Regions from separate parts of the Streptomyces sp. 11x1 genome, predicted to be linked through region 2. Evidence: riboswitches for the same ligand, from Rfam matches in the RefSeq annotation. Region 2 holds a riboswitch; the other holds the start of a gene.

Region 1 (7,338 bases), 6.0 Mb from region 2:
CCGGTGGCGGGGCGCTCGTTTTCCCTCTGCTCCCCCACCGAGAATGCGCGCTCTTTCGGGCGGCAATACGCTCGTACGAGCTATTCGGTCGCTATCCCGCCACCGGACTAGCCCCATCCGACCATGGCGAACCACCCGAAGGGACAGGGGGGCGGGGATGAACCGTCCGCGCAAGGGATGCGTCATCAACCTGTGAAGAAGCCGTGCTGCGAAATGCCTGCGGATTGACGCCCGTGGGGCAACACTGGGACCGGACCGATTTATCACAACGGGGGGCGGCCATGAACGAGGCTTCAAGCCGCGGGTCGGACAAACCAGCCGACTCAGACCACACGACAAGCCGAAAGATCCCAACAACCATGTGCCAGCACCAGCCACTGTGCCCGACAGCCGAGTCCGCCGACCGGGAGGGCGCCCGACTCGTGGCGCACCACCCGGAGCAGGGATGGAGCCTGCTCTGCAACGGCGTTCTGCTCTTCGAGGACACCGGTGAGCTCCTGCCGGACGGCCAGATCATCGCACCGCACCGCCCGATGGGCACCGTGGTGACAGCCGCCTGAGCCGCACAGACGTGCGCGCAGGGTGAACGTCCCCGCACGGGACGTCCGCCCGGACAGACGAGGGGCCGGCCGGAGAACGCACTCTCCGAACCGGCCCCGACGCGTACCCCCGGACGACTACTCCGCGTAAGCGTCCAACGGCGGGCAGGAGCAGACGAGGTTCCGGTCGCCGAAGGCCTGGTCGATCCGGCGCACCGGCGGCCAGTACTTGTCGGCGGGCGAGACCCCGGCCGGGAAGACCGCCTCCGCACGGGTGTAGGCGTGCTCCCACTCCCCGCCGAGCGCGGCCGCCGTGTGCGGCGCGTTGCGCAGCGGGTTGTCGTCCGCCGGCCACTCGCCCGAGGCGACCTTCTCGATCTCCGCACGGATGGCGATCATCGCGTCGCAGAACCGGTCCAGCTCACCGAGGTCCTCCGACTCGGTCGGCTCGATCATCAGCGTCCCGGCCACCGGGAACGACATCGTCGGCGCATGGAAGCCGTAGTCGATCAGCCGCTTGGCGATGTCGTCGACGCTCACCCCGGTCGCCTTGGCCAGCGGCCGCAGGTCGACGATGCACTCGTGCGCCACGAGCCCGCCGGGACCGGTGTAGAGCACCGGGTAGTGCGGCTCCAGCCGCTTGGCGATGTAGTTGGCGCTGAGCACCGCCACCTGAGTGGCCCGCTTGAGCCCCTCGCCGCCCATGAGCCGGACGTACGCCCACGAGATGGGCAGGATGCCCGCCGAGCCCCACGGCGCCGCCGAGATCGGGCCCACGCCCGTCTCCGGACCGGCCGCGGGCTGCAACGGGTGGTTGGGCAGGAACGGCGCCAGGTGCTCGCGCACCGCCACCGGCCCGACGCCCGGACCGCCGCCGCCGTGCGGGATGCAGAACGTCTTGTGCAGGTTCAGGTGCGAGACGTCGCCGCCGAAGTGTCCCGGCTTGGCGAGCCCCACCAGCGCGTTGAGGTTGGCCCCGTCGACGTAGACCTGCCCACCGGCGTCGTGCACCTGCGCGCAGATGTCGGCCACGTGCTCCTCGAACACACCGTGCGTGGACGGGTACGTGATCATCAGCACGGACAGCTCGTCACGGTACTGCTCGATCTTCGCCCGCAGGTCCTCGACGTCGATCTCGCCGTCCTCGGCGGTCTTCACGACGACGACCTTCATCCCGGCCATGACGGCGCTCGCCGCGTTGGTGCCGTGCGCGGAGGACGGGATGAGGCACACGGTCCGCTGCGCGTCGCCGTTGGCCCGGTGGTAGCCGCGCACAGCCAGCAGCCCGGCCAGCTCGCCCTGCGAGCCGGCGTTCGGCTGCAGCGACACCTTGTCGTACCCGGTGGCCTCCGCCAGGCGCTCCTCCAGCTCACGGATGAGCGTGAGGTACCCCTGCGCCTGCCCGGCGGGCGCGAACGGGTGCAGCTGCCCGAACTCCGGCCAGGTCACCGGCTCCATCTCGGTGGTCGCGTTGAGCTTCATCGTGCAGGAGCCCAGCGGGATCATGCCCCGGTCCAGCGCGTAGTCCCGGTCGGCGAGCCGGCGCAGATAGCGCAGCATCGCGGTCTCGGAGCGGTACTCGTGGAACACCGGGTGCGTGAGGTAGTCGTCCGACCGCAGCAACGCCTCGGGCAGCGTGTCGTCGGCGGCGGCGTCCAGGGCCTCGACATCCCCCTCCACCCCGAACGCGGTCCACACGGCGCCGAGCTGCGCCCGGGTGGTGGTCTCGTCGCAGGAGATCGACACCAGGTCGGCGTCCACCGGGTGCAGGTTCACGCCATGTTCCCGCGCGGCCGCCACGACCTCACCGGCCCGCCCGGGCACCCGCACGGTGAGCGTGTCGAAGTACGCGCCGTGCACGACCTCGATGCCACCGGCGGCGAGCCCCGCGGCGAGCACGGTGGCGTACCGGTGCGTACGCCGGGCGATGGTCCGCAGCCCCTCCGGCCCGTGGTAGACGGCGTACATCCCGGCCATCACGGCGAGCAGCACCTGAGCCGTACAGATGTTGCTGGTCGCCTTCTCCCGACGGATGTGCTGCTCCCGCGTCTGCAGGGCGAGCCGGTACGCCTTGTGTCCGTCCTCGTCCACGGAGACGCCCACGAGCCGCCCGGGCAGGCTGCGCGCGAACTTCTCCTGTACGGCCATGTAGCCCGCGTGCGGACCGCCGAAGCCCATCGGCACACCGAACCGCTGTGTCGTGCCCACCGCGATGTCGGCACCCAGCTCACCGGGCGACGCCAGCAGCGTGAGGGCGAGCAGGTCGGCGGCGACGGTGACCAGCGCGCCGAGCCGGTGCGCCTGCTCGACGACCGGCTTCAGATCGCGTACGGCACCGGAGGCGCCGGGGTACTGAAGCAGCACCCCGTTGATCTCCCGCTCGGCGATGTCGGCCGGGATCCCCTCGCTCAGGTCCGCAACGACGACCTCGACCCCGGTCGGTTCGGCACGGGTCTGGATCACGGCGATCGTCTGCGGCAGCGCGTCCGCGTCGACGAGGAAGAGCCCCTTCTTGTTCTTCCCCATGCGCCGGGACAGCGCCATCGCCTCGGCGGCGGCGGTGCCCTCGTCGAGCAGGGAGGCCCCGGAGGTGGGCAGCCCGGTCAGTTCGGCGACGACCGTCTGGAAATTGAGCAGTGCCTCCAGGCGCCCCTGGGAGATCTCGGGCTGATACGGCGTGTAGGCGGTGTACCAGGCCGGGTTCTCCATGACGTTGCGCAGGATGACGGGCGGCGTGAAGGTCCCGTAGTACCCGAGCCCGATCATCGACCCGAGCACCTGGTTGCGGTCCGCCAGCGAACGCAGCTCCGCCAGTACCTCGGCCTCGGTGCGGGCACCCGGCAGATCGAGCACCTCGGCGTTCTTGATCACATCGGGCACCGCGGCGGCCGTCAGCTCGTCGAGCGAGCCGTACCCGACGTGCGCGAGCATCTTGGCCCGGGCCTCGACGTCCGGGCCGATGTGGCGCCGCTCGAAGGGGATTCCCTGTTCGAGCTCGGAGAGCGGAATGCGATGGGCGGTCATTACGGAGGCCTCCTGGTCTGACACGACCTTCGAGGGGCACCACGGCACGGGTGCCCGGACGGCCTCCCCCTCTGTCATCTCAACCTGAGAGTTTCACCGGTCCTGGTTCGGGCCGGTTTTCACCGTCGGTGAGAGCGGGAGCCGTGACACCCGCTCTGCTTTCCAGAGTGACCTCGTCCGTGCGGTACGTGGGCCTGAGAGATTCCGGGGAGGATTTGCTCCTTCGGCGCCTCCGGATGGTGTCCGGAGGACTCTCCCGCACGGGGTCAACAGCCGCTGCCAGCGTATCAGCGCGGTCAACGCACTCACCTTCGAGTGGCCGCCGCCCCCGATGTGCCTTTTCGTAGTCATGAGACACGATGTGTGACTGTTTTGCGACCATATGGAGGGCCCGTGCAGACCGACATCGATCCGCGCAACCTGATCGGCCGCAAGGCGTTCGACCGCAGAGGCAGCAAGATCGGCACCGTGGACGAGGTCTACCTCGACGACGCCACGGGCATCCCCGAGTGGGCCGCGATACGCATGGGCTTCTTCGGCCGCGACGCTTTCGTCCCCCTGGAGCCCAGCGAACTGGTCGAGGGCACCCTCCGCGTTCCCTTCGAACGCTCCCTCATCAAGGACGCCCCCGACTTCGGCGTGGGCCGCCACCTCTCCCCGGAACAGGAACTCCAGCTCTACCACCACTACGGCCTGGACACGGCCCCACCCCCACCCCTGGACCACGACTTCGGCAACACAGCAGGCAAGGACGACACCTGACCCCGCCCCTCCCCGAACCGGCCCTCCCCCCGAGCCGACCATCCGCCCGACCCTCCCGCGAGTCGGCGACCCGTCCGGCCCTCCCCCGAGCCGGCCACCCGCCTGACCCGGCACGGGCCCTCCCGGGGCCGCCACCCCCGGCCCTCTCGCGAGCCACCGCCCTTTCATTCCCGGCCTGCCCCTGATCCCCGCCGCGACGGCGCTCAGCCCCGGCGGCACGGCCCGGCGGCGCCCAGCCTTGCTCAGCCCCGCACCCCACCCTGCACCAACGGCAACGGCTCAGCCGGTTCCAGCTCCGGATCGTCGGTCCGGAACGTCCGCACACGCCCGGGCTCCACGTCGTCCGGCGTCTCGAACCGCACGGTCACCCGCCCCAGTCCACTTCCCTGCACCCACCCGTGCCCGTACTCGGCATGGCGCACGTCGTGCCCGGCTCTCCACTGCCGCTCCCCACCCGCACGCTCCTCGACAGCGGGCGCATCCACAGCGACCCCGGCGGCCCCGGCATCGTCCTGGACAGGACCCACCTCACCGGCCGCCTGCGCGAACAGGTCCTCCTGCGTGTAGTCGGCGAGACCGCTGACGCCCACCCCCAGCAGCCGCACACCACCTGTCGTGTCCACGGCCTCCAGCAGCCGCCCCGCCGCCTCCCGCACCACCGTGGGGTCGTCCGTGGGCCCCCGCAACGTCTCGGACCGGGTCAGCGTCGAGAAGTCGTACCGCCGCACCTTCAGCACGATCGTCCGCCCCGACAGCCCGGCCCCCCGCAGCCTCCGCACACACCGGTCCGCGAGCCGCTGCACCTCCATCCGCACCCGCACCCGGTCATGGATGTCGACGTCGTACGTGTCCTCCACCGACACCGACTTGGTGTCCCGCTCGGCCACGACCGCGCGGTCGTCCCGCGCCAGCGCCATCGCGTACAGCCCGTGCCCGTGCGCCTTGCCCAGCAGCCGGACGATCTCGTCCTCCCCGGCCTCCACGATCTCCTCGACCGTGGCGATCCCTGCCCGCCGCAGATGGTCCCCGGTCGCCGGCCCCACGCCCGGCAGGATCCGTACGGACATCGGCCCCAACAACGCCCGCTCGGTCCCGGGCTCGATCAGCACCAGCCCGTCCGGCTTGGCCTGCTCGGAAGCGATCTTCGCGATCATCTTGGAGGCCGCGAGCCCCACGGAGCCGGTGAGCGCGGTCACCGCCCGTATGTCCGCCCGCAACCGCACCCCCACCAGCCGCGCGGACTCCTCGTCCCAGGCCGCTCCTCCGGCCTCCAGGTCCACGAACGCCTCGTCCAGGCTCAACGGCTCCACCAGTGGAGACAGATCCCGCAAGAGCCCCATGACCTGATCGCTGATCGCCCGGTAGAACGTGAAGCGCGGCGTGAGATACGCGGCGTTGGGAGCGAGCCGACGCGCCTGCGCCATCGGCATCGCCGAGTGCACCCCGAAGACCCGCGCCTCGTACGAGGCGGTCGCGACCACTCCCCGGGGCCCCAACCCGCCCACCACAACGGCTTTCCCGCGCAGACTCGGCTTGGACGCCTGCTCCGCCGAGGCATAGAAGGCATCCATGTCGAGATGCAGGATGGTGGGCGCGGTTCTCACATGTCCGATGCTGCCCTACGCCACTGACAATGCCCCATGTCCCGCGTCGACGACGGCATCGCTGCTCACACCTCCCGGCCCCGCGCCGGCCTCTCAGACCGCCCGGTTGCGTCGCCGCGCCAACTCGTCCGACGGGTTGTGTCCCACGAATGTCTCCCCGGTGTCGACCCGTTCTCCGTGCAGCTGGGAGAGAGCGCTTTCCACATCACGCCAAACGACCCCCACGGCAATCCCGAAGACCCCCTGGCCGCCCTGGAGCAGGGCGTGGACCTCGTCGGGCGAGGTGCACTCGTAGACCGTCGCCCCGTCGCTCATCAGCGTCATCCGCTCCAGATCACTGAAGCCCCGCTCCCTCAGGTGCTGGACGGCGCTGCGGATGTTCTGCAGCGACACCCCCGTGTCGAGGAACCGTTTCACGATCTTGAGGACGACGACGTCCCGGAAGCTGTAGAGGCGCTGCGTCCCGGAGCCCTGCGCTGAACGCACACTCGGCTCCACGAGACCCGTGCGGGCCCAGTAGTCGAGCTGCCGGTAGGTGATGCCGGCCGCCGCGCACGCGGTGGGACCGCGGTAGCCGACGTTCTCATGCGGCTCGGACGCCGCCTCCGCGCTGTCCTGCACGACCGCGGGCCGCTGCGGGATGTGACCGGCCGCGCTGCTGTGAAGCTGGTACGGGCCGCTGTCCCCCAGCCTGCGTCCGGGGGCACCCCCAGCCGTACCGTCGCCGCTGCTTCTCACGCCGACCTCCGTCCTTGACCTGCCTTATCGACGGTAGGCAGCCACCAAGGGTGCGTCAACGACCACCGCACTCGCCACGCCGAGTGATAATCACCCTGAGAGTGGTTTCGCGTGCCCTCCCGCGGGGAAAGGCTAGCTGAATGCACTCCGGCGGAGCCGACTGACGGTGCACAGTCCCCGGCACGTGCGGGCCCCGCTCGGACGCCCTCAGAGCAGCAACGCCCCGCCACCTGGATACATGCACGGACATCCGCGACGGCGGCGCCGAGACCGCACGGCCTCGCACCACCGCCCACCCGGCTCACTGACTGTTCGTACCGAAGTCCTCGGGCGAGATCTGGTCGAGGAACTCGCGGAACTTCTCCACCTCGTCCTCCTGCTCGTCCGGGATCGCGATGCCCGCGTCGTCGAGCACCCCGTCACTGCCAAAGATCGGCGTACCGGTACGCAACGCCAGCGCTATGGCGTCGGACGGCCGCGCACTCACCTCGACCCCACTGGCGAACACCAGCTCCGCGTAGAAGACGCCCTCACGCAGGTCGGTGATGCGCACTTCCGTGAGCTCCTGGCCGACGGCCTCCAGCACATCCTTGAACAGGTCGTGGGTCAGCGGCCGCGCGGGGGCCATGCCCTGCTGGGCGAAAGCGATCGCCGTCGCCTCCCCCGGCCCG
Region 2 (7,338 bases):
GCCGATGCCTTTCGCCGCAATCGCTCCGCGTACCGCATCGCCGAACCGCTCGTCACCTTCTACCACGCGGTCATGCGCCCGGCCTGGGGCGATCTGGAACGCCCCGGGCGGGCGTCCGACGTATGGCGCCGGACCCGGGCCACCTTCCGCAGCAAAGTCGTCGGTCCGCACTTCGAGCAGGTCTGCCGGGAATGGGCCCGCTGGCATGCAGCACCCGAGACTCAGGGAGGACACGTCACACGCGTCGCCGGCGGAACTGTCAACGACCCGGCTGCCAGGACCAGTCACGAGGTCGACGTCGCAGTCCACGGCGAGAGCCAAGAGGGTCGACAGATGCTGCTCGCCATCGGCGAAGCGAAGTGGAGTGAGGTGATGGGAGCCGGCCACCTGGAACGCCTCCGGCACATCCGTTCCCTCCTGATCAAGAACGGCACGGCTACCGAGGCAACGAGGCTCTACTGCTTCAGCGGCACCGGCTTCACCGATGAGCTGAATCACCTGGCAAAGAGCGACCCCACGCTTCAACTGATCGACCTGCCCCGCCTCTACCACGGAGAGTGACTCCCGATCTGCAGCGCGGGGGACCGGCCGACCGCACCGGCCGGCGGACCCGCATGAGGAGTCCGGGCTATTCGGTGGTTGAACGGTCGCGTGTTGGGCGACGGGTTCCGGGCCGAGCCGCAACTGCCGGTGGTACTCCCTCCGGACGGTGAACTGCGGCTACTTGCTGAGGCGTCGACGAGACTGTGGCGCAGCTGCGGGGCCTTGAGTGTCGCGGGATCGAATACGACTCCGTCGTCGCTCTCAGTAGCGGCGATGGCCGCGATCCTGTGGATGATCTCGGTTTCTGTGCCTGGGAACGGCAGATCGCGGGCCGAGAGCAGGGCCTGACGTGGCTGTGCTGTCGTGAAGGTAGGGGACGGGCTGGCCAGTCGCTGCTCCAGGCGCGAGATCTTCGCAGCACACATGTATCGAATGGTGCCCCTCTGGCGAGGCCAGGGGATCGATTTGATACATCCCGATGGTGGGGCGGAGTTCCCCTTGTTGCCCATGTGTCACGAACCCGCAGGTCAGAAGCCAGTACCCTGGGATTTCCCAGGGACTTTCACGCCTGTCCGAGGGGCTTTCCAGGGGCTTTCCGCCGCGTAAGCAGGGAAGGCCCCGACAGCGCTGAAAGATACGAACGCGCTGGTCAGGGCCTCCTTCCTCAGCACTCGATGATGTTGACCGCCAAGCCCCCGCGCGCCGTCTCCTTGTACTTCACGCTCATGTCGGCGCCGGTCTCCTTCATCGTCTTGATGACCTTGTCGAGGGACACCTTGTGGGTGCCGTCGCCCCGCATCGCCATACGCGCGGCGGTGACGGCCTTCACCGCCGCCATGCCGTTGCGTTCGATGCAGGGGATCTGGACGAGGCCGCCGACGGGGTCGCAGGTGAGGCCGAGGTTGTGTTCCATGCCGATCTCGGCGGCGTTCTCGACCTGTTCGGGGGAGCCGCCCAGCACCTCCGCCAGCGCGCCCGCCGCCATGGAGCAGGCGGAGCCGACCTCGCCCTGGCAGCCGACCTCGGCGCCGGAGATGGAGGCGTTCTCCTTGAAGAGCATGCCGATGGCGCCGGCCGCGAGCAGGAAGCGCACGACGCCGTCCTCGTCCGCGCCGGGCACGAAGTTGATGTAGTAGTGGAGGACGGCGGGGATGATGCCGGCCGCACCGTTCGTCGGAGCCGTCACGACCCGGCCCCCGGCGGCGTTCTCCTCGTTCACGGCCATCGCGTAGAGCGTGATCCACTCCATGGCGCGGGCCGACGGGTCGCCCTCGGCGCGCAGTTGGCGGGCGGAGACGGCCGCACGGCGGCGGACCTTCAGACCGCCCGGAAGGATCCCCTCACGGGTCATGCCCCGGGAGACACAGGCCTGCATCACCCCCCAGATGTCCAAAAGCCCGGAGCGGATCTCCTCCTCCGTGCGCCAGGCCCGTTCGTTCTCCAGCATCAGCGCGGAGATGGACAGGCCCGTCTCCCCGGTCAGGCGCAGCAGTTCGTCGCCCGTGCGGAAGGGGTACTTCAGGACCGTGTCGTCGAGCTTGATCCGGTCCGCCCCGACGGCCTCCTCGTCGACGACGAAACCGCCGCCCACCGAGTAGTAGGTCTTGGACAGGAGTTCGGCGCCGTCGGCGCCGTGGGCCCAGATCGTCATGCCGTTGGCGTGGTAGGGCAGCGTCTCGCGCCGGTGCAGGACGAGGTCCTCGTCGAAGGCGAACGGGATCTCGTGGTCGCCGAGGAGACGGATGCGACCCGATGCCTTGATCGCCTCCACGCGGTCGTCGGCCGACTCGACGTCCACCGTGCGCGGTGAGGCGCCCTCCAGACCCAGCAGCACGGCCTTGGGGGTGCCGTGGCCGTGACCGGTCGCGCCCAACGAGCCGTACAGCTCGACGCGTACGGAGGCGACGCCCGCGAGCAGTTCCTCGTTGCGCAGCCGGCGGGCGAACATCCGGGCGGCCCGCATCGGGCCGACCGTGTGGGAGCTGGACGGGCCGATGCCGATCGAGAACAGGTCGAAGACCGAGATGGCCACGGTGACTCCTCAGAACGGGGGAGGGTTGTGCAGGGGGTGGGGCACCGCGCTCACTTCCCAGTGTGCGCGGTGCCCCGGAAAAGCGGGACTACGGGCCGGTGAAGCCCGGGTTACTTCCCCAGCCCCGGGTAGAGCGGGTGCTTGTCGGCGAGTGCCTTGACCCGGGTCTTGAGCGCCTCGGCGTCGTAGGCCGGCTTGAGCGCCTCGGCGATGACGTCGGCGACCTCGGTGAAGTCCTCGGCGGTGAAGCCGCGGGTGGCCAGCGCGGGCGTGCCGATGCGCAGGCCGGAGGTGACCATCGGCGGACGCGGGTCGTTGGGGACCGCGTTGCGGTTGACGGTGATGCCGACCTCGTGGAGGCGGTCCTCGGCCTGCTGCCCGTCCAGCTCGGAATGGCGCAGGTCGACCAGGATCAGATGCACGTCGGTGCCGCCGGAGAGCACGTCGACACCGGCCTCACGGGCGTCCGGGGCCGTCAGCCGCTCCGCCAGGATCCGCGCGCCCTCGACCGTGCGCCGCTGGCGCTCCTTGAACTCCTCCGACGCGGCGACCTTGAAGGACACCGCCTTCGCCGCGATGACGTGCTCCAGCGGGCCGCCCTGGAAACCGGGGAACACCGAGGAGTTCAGCTTCTTCGCGAACTCCTTCTTCGCCAGGATGATGCCGCCGCGCGGCCCGCCGAGCGTCTTGTGGGTCGTGGAGGTGACCACGTCGGCGTAGGGCACCGGGTTGGGGTGCAGCCCGGCCGCGACCAGACCCGCGAAGTGCGCCATGTCCACCCACAGACGGGCGCCGACCCCGTCGGCGATCCGGCGGAACTCCGCGAAGTCCAGCTGACGCGGGTACGCCGACCAGCCCGCGATGATCACCTTGGGCCGGTGCTCCTTGGCCAGGCGCTCCAGCTCCGCCATGTCGACCAGGCCGGTCGCGGTGTCCACGTGGTAGGCGACGACCTCGAACTGCTTGCCCGAGAAGTTCAGCCGCATGCCGTGGGTGAGGTGGCCGCCGTGCGCCAGGTCCAGCCCGAGGATGGTGTCGCCGGGCTGGGCGAGGGCGAACAGCGCGGCCTGGTTGGCGGAGGCGCCCGAGTGCGGCTGCACGTTGGCGTACTCGGCGCCGAACAGCTCCTTCACCCGGTCGATGGCGATCTGCTCGGCGACGTCGACATGCTCACAGCCGCCGTAGTAGCGGCGGCCCGGGTAGCCCTCGGCGTACTTGTTGGTCAGGACCGACCCCTGCGCCTCCATGACCGCCACCGGAGCGAAGTTCTCCGAGGCGATCATCTCCAGGGTGGACTGCTGACGGTGCAGCTCGGCGTCGACGGCGGCCGCGACGTCCGGGTCCAACTCGTGCAGGGGCGTGTTCAGAAGCGACATGCGTACGACCTCGTCTTCTCAGCCGGCGGTGTGGGCGACGTACTCGTCGGCGGAGAGCAGGTCGTCCGGCTCCTCCGCGACGCGCACCTTGAACAGCCACCCGCCCTCGAAGGGGGCGGTGTTCACCAGCGACGGGTCGCTCACGACGTCCTCGTTGATCTCGGTGATCTCACCGGAGACCGGCGAGTACAGGTCGCTGACCGACTTCGTGGACTCCAGTTCGCCACAGGTCTCGCCCGCGGTCACCGTGGAGCCCACCTCGGGGAGCTGGGCGTAGACGACATCGCCGAGCGCGTTCGCCGCGAACTCCGTGATGCCGACCGTCGAGACGCCGTCCTCGGCGACCGACAGCCACTCGTGCTCCTTGCTGTAGCGCAGCTGCTGGGGGTTGCTCATGGCCTGAATTCTCCTGTACGCGAGGGAGTGGTGATGAAGGGGGGACTGCTGAAACCGCTGTTGAGCAGCGCGAATGTGCCCAGTGTCACGCTCGGGCCGGGCCGCCGCGCGCCCAGTGTCTACTTCTGGCGCTTGTAGAAGGGCAGCGCCACGACCTCGTACGGCTCGTGGCTGCCCCGGATGTCCACGCCCACACCGGCCGTACCCGGCGCGGAGTGCGCGGCGTCGACGTACGCCATCGCGATCGGCTTGCCCAGCGTGGGGGAGGGGGCGCCCGAGGTGACCTCGCCGATCACCTGGCCGTCGGCGACGACCGGGTAGCCGGCGCGCGGCACCCGGCGGCCCTCGGCGACCAGCCCGACGAGGACGCGCGGCGGCTCGTGGTTGGCGTGCTCGGCGGCCTCGCGCAGGGCCGCGCGGCCCACGAAGTCGCCCTCCTTCTCGAACTTCACGACCCGCCCGAGCCCGGCGTCGAAGGGCGTCAGCGCGGTCGACAGCTCATGCCCGTACAGCGGCATGCCCGCCTCCAGCCGGAGCGTGTCCCGGCAGGACAGCCCGCACGGCACCAGGCCGACGCCCTCGCCCGCCTTCGTCAGCGCCTGCCACAGCTCGACCGCGTGCTCCGGCTTCACGAACAGCTCGAAGCCGTCCTCGCCGGTGTAGCCGGTGCGGGCGATCAGCGCGGGCACCCCGGCGACCGTGCCGGGCAGCCCCGCGTAGTACTTCAGGCCGTCGAGGTCGGCGTCGGTGAGGGAGGCCAGGATCCCGGGCGACTCGGGGCCCTGCACGGCCAGCAGCGCATAGGCGTCCCGGTCGTCGCGCACCTCGGCGTCGAAGCCGGCGGAACGCTCCACGAGCGCGTCCAGCACCACCTGGGCGTTGGAGGCGTTCGCGACGACCAGGTACTCGGTCTCGCCCAGCCGGTAGACGATCAGGTCGTCGAGGATGCCGCCGTCCTCGCGGCAGATCATGGTGTAGCGGGCACGGCCGACGCCGACGCTGCCGATGTTGCCCACGAGGGCGTGGTTCAGGAGAGTTGCGGCCTGCGGTCCGGTCACCGTGATCTCGCCCATGTGGGAGAGGTCGAAGAGGCCGGCCTTCGTGCGGACGGCGAGGTGCTCGTCCCGCTCGGAGCCGTAGCGCAGGGGCATGTCCCAGCCCGCGAAGTCGGTCATCGTCGCGCCGAGCGAGCGGTGCAGGGCGTCGAGCGCGGTACGGCGCGGTTCAGTGGTGGAGCTGCTGCTCATCGGATTCTGCTCCCAGTGCAAGACAGGCGACAGGCGAGGGAAAGTCCTCCCCATCTGTCATCGGAACCTGAGAGGTTCACCACGACCGTACGTACCGGTGGTCGTGACTTGCACCGTGGGTGGAGCCGGCCCCCCGTAAAGGAGAGGTGCGGCCCGCTTTTCAGATGTGCCTCGCCCGCGCGGTATCTGGGCCTGAGAGATTCAAGGGAGGTACTTGCTCCTTCGGCGCCCCAGCGATGGACTGCTGGGAGCTCTCCCGCGCGGATTCAAGCGGCCGGTATGCAGTTGGCGCGGACATCATTGCACGCATCGACGCGGGGCGGCAGGGGGAGCTTCGAGAGGTGGGGGACGACGGAGGGGAGCCGGGCACAGCGGTCCGTAGCACTCTTGTGGCCATACGAGGACTGAATCAGGAGGGATCGGGCATTACCTTTTCTTTACGGTCTGTGGGGATGGGACCTCCATACCCCGGGGAGGACGATCACGGTGAACAGGACCAGGGCGTACGCGACGACCTCGGGTGTCGCGATGCCCAAGCAGCCCATCGCACCGGCCGGTGCGGCCTGCGGCCCGTTCCCGAGGGCGGTCGTCCGCGACCTCCGGGGGCGGTCCGGGCGCAGTCCCCACGAGCTGTCCTTCGGGCCGGACGACCTGGTGGTCGTCACCGGGCTCCCCGGCAGCGGCAAGTCGACCCTGATGCGGCGGGCCGTGCCCGGCACTCGCATCGATTCCCAGGACACGCGCGACCGCTTCGACGACCGCTTCGCCCGCCATCTGCCGTACGCCGTCTACCGCCCCTTCGTGCGCCTCGCGCACTACGCCGGGCTGCGACGCGCCCTCCGCTCGGGGGAGGGCGTGGTCGTGCACGACTGCGGGGCACAGGCGTGGGTGCGCAACTGGCTCGCGCGCGAGGCCCGCCGCCGGGGCGGCACGCTGCACCTGCTGTTGCTCGACGTCACTCCCGGCGAGGCCCGGGACGGGCAGCGGGAGCGGGGCCGGGGCGTCTCCCGGTACGCGTTCGCCCGGCACCGGGGGGCGATGACCCGGCTGCTTCGGGCGGTGGAGAAGGGGAGACTGCCCAAGGGGTGCGGGGCGGCCGTCCTCATCGACCGGGCCGCCGCCGATGTCCTGAAGCGGATCGACTTCCCACGCTCCTGAGGGGCGCGCCCCCGCCCCGGGAGCAATTAAGGTGCAGGGACAACAGCATCACGGAGCAAAGCGGTAGGCAGCAGATGGACTTCCCGGCGGACTTTCCGGCACAGGCGTATCCCCATGGGCACGGCGGATGGCCCGGCAACGAGCTGGAGGAGGTGCTGTCCGCCTCGCTCGGGGTGCCCCAGGCAGGGGCGCGGATCGTGGAGGTGCTGGCCCGCAGCTTCGTGTGGGTGCCGCTGCCGGAGGGCGGCGGCCCGCAGAGCGGTCAGCTCGACCTGCCGACCATGGAGTTCGACGGGCAGGCGTACGTGCCGGTCTTCAGCTCCGAGGAACAGTTCCGGCAGGTCGTCGGCAACCACATGTCGTACACGATCGCCCCGGCCGTCGAGTTCGCGCGGGGTCTGCCCCCGCAGGTCGGACTCGCCCTCAACCCCGACGGAGTCGTGGGCATCCCGCTGCCGCCGCCCGCCGTGGCCGAGCTGTGCCGGGCCGGCCGGACCCCGCTGGACGGAACGGCGAGCGGTGCGCGGGTCCGCCTCTTCGAACCGGACTGGCAGGAGGATCCGGTGGACTTCCTGGCCGCGGCCTC

Evidence for each region. A riboswitch is a leader RNA that binds a small molecule or an ion and turns the genes downstream of it on or off. The one in region 2 is predicted to bind glycine.
Region 1: another riboswitch for glycine. It lies ahead of gcvP (aminomethyl-transferring glycine dehydrogenase); the one in region 2 lies ahead of gcvT (glycine cleavage system aminomethyltransferase GcvT).

The regions. Positions count from the first base shown of each region.
Region 1 covers NZ_CP122458.1:9,069,275-9,076,612, reverse strand. The annotation lists gene P8T65_RS39905 (DUF5999 family protein) at 360-560, shown strand; gene gcvP (aminomethyl-transferring glycine dehydrogenase) at 678-3,563, opposite strand; glycine riboswitch at 3,736-3,832, opposite strand; gene P8T65_RS39895 (PRC-barrel domain-containing protein) at 3,957-4,325, shown strand; gene P8T65_RS39890 (DNA polymerase IV) at 4,568-5,929, opposite strand; gene P8T65_RS39885 (MerR family transcriptional regulator) at 6,023-6,550, opposite strand; gene P8T65_RS39880 (bifunctional nuclease family protein) at 6,969-7,338, opposite strand, start outside.
Region 2 covers NZ_CP122458.1:3,112,785-3,120,122, reverse strand. The annotation lists gene P8T65_RS13510 (ATP-binding protein) at 1-561, shown strand, start outside; gene P8T65_RS13505 (L-serine ammonia-lyase) at 1,208-2,575, opposite strand; gene glyA (serine hydroxymethyltransferase) at 2,686-3,951, opposite strand; gene gcvH (glycine cleavage system protein GcvH) at 3,970-4,347, opposite strand; gene gcvT (glycine cleavage system aminomethyltransferase GcvT) at 4,467-5,594, opposite strand; glycine riboswitch at 5,765-5,863, opposite strand; gene P8T65_RS13485 (AAA family ATPase) at 6,075-6,752, shown strand; gene P8T65_RS13480 (enhanced serine sensitivity protein SseB) at 6,827-7,338, shown strand, end outside.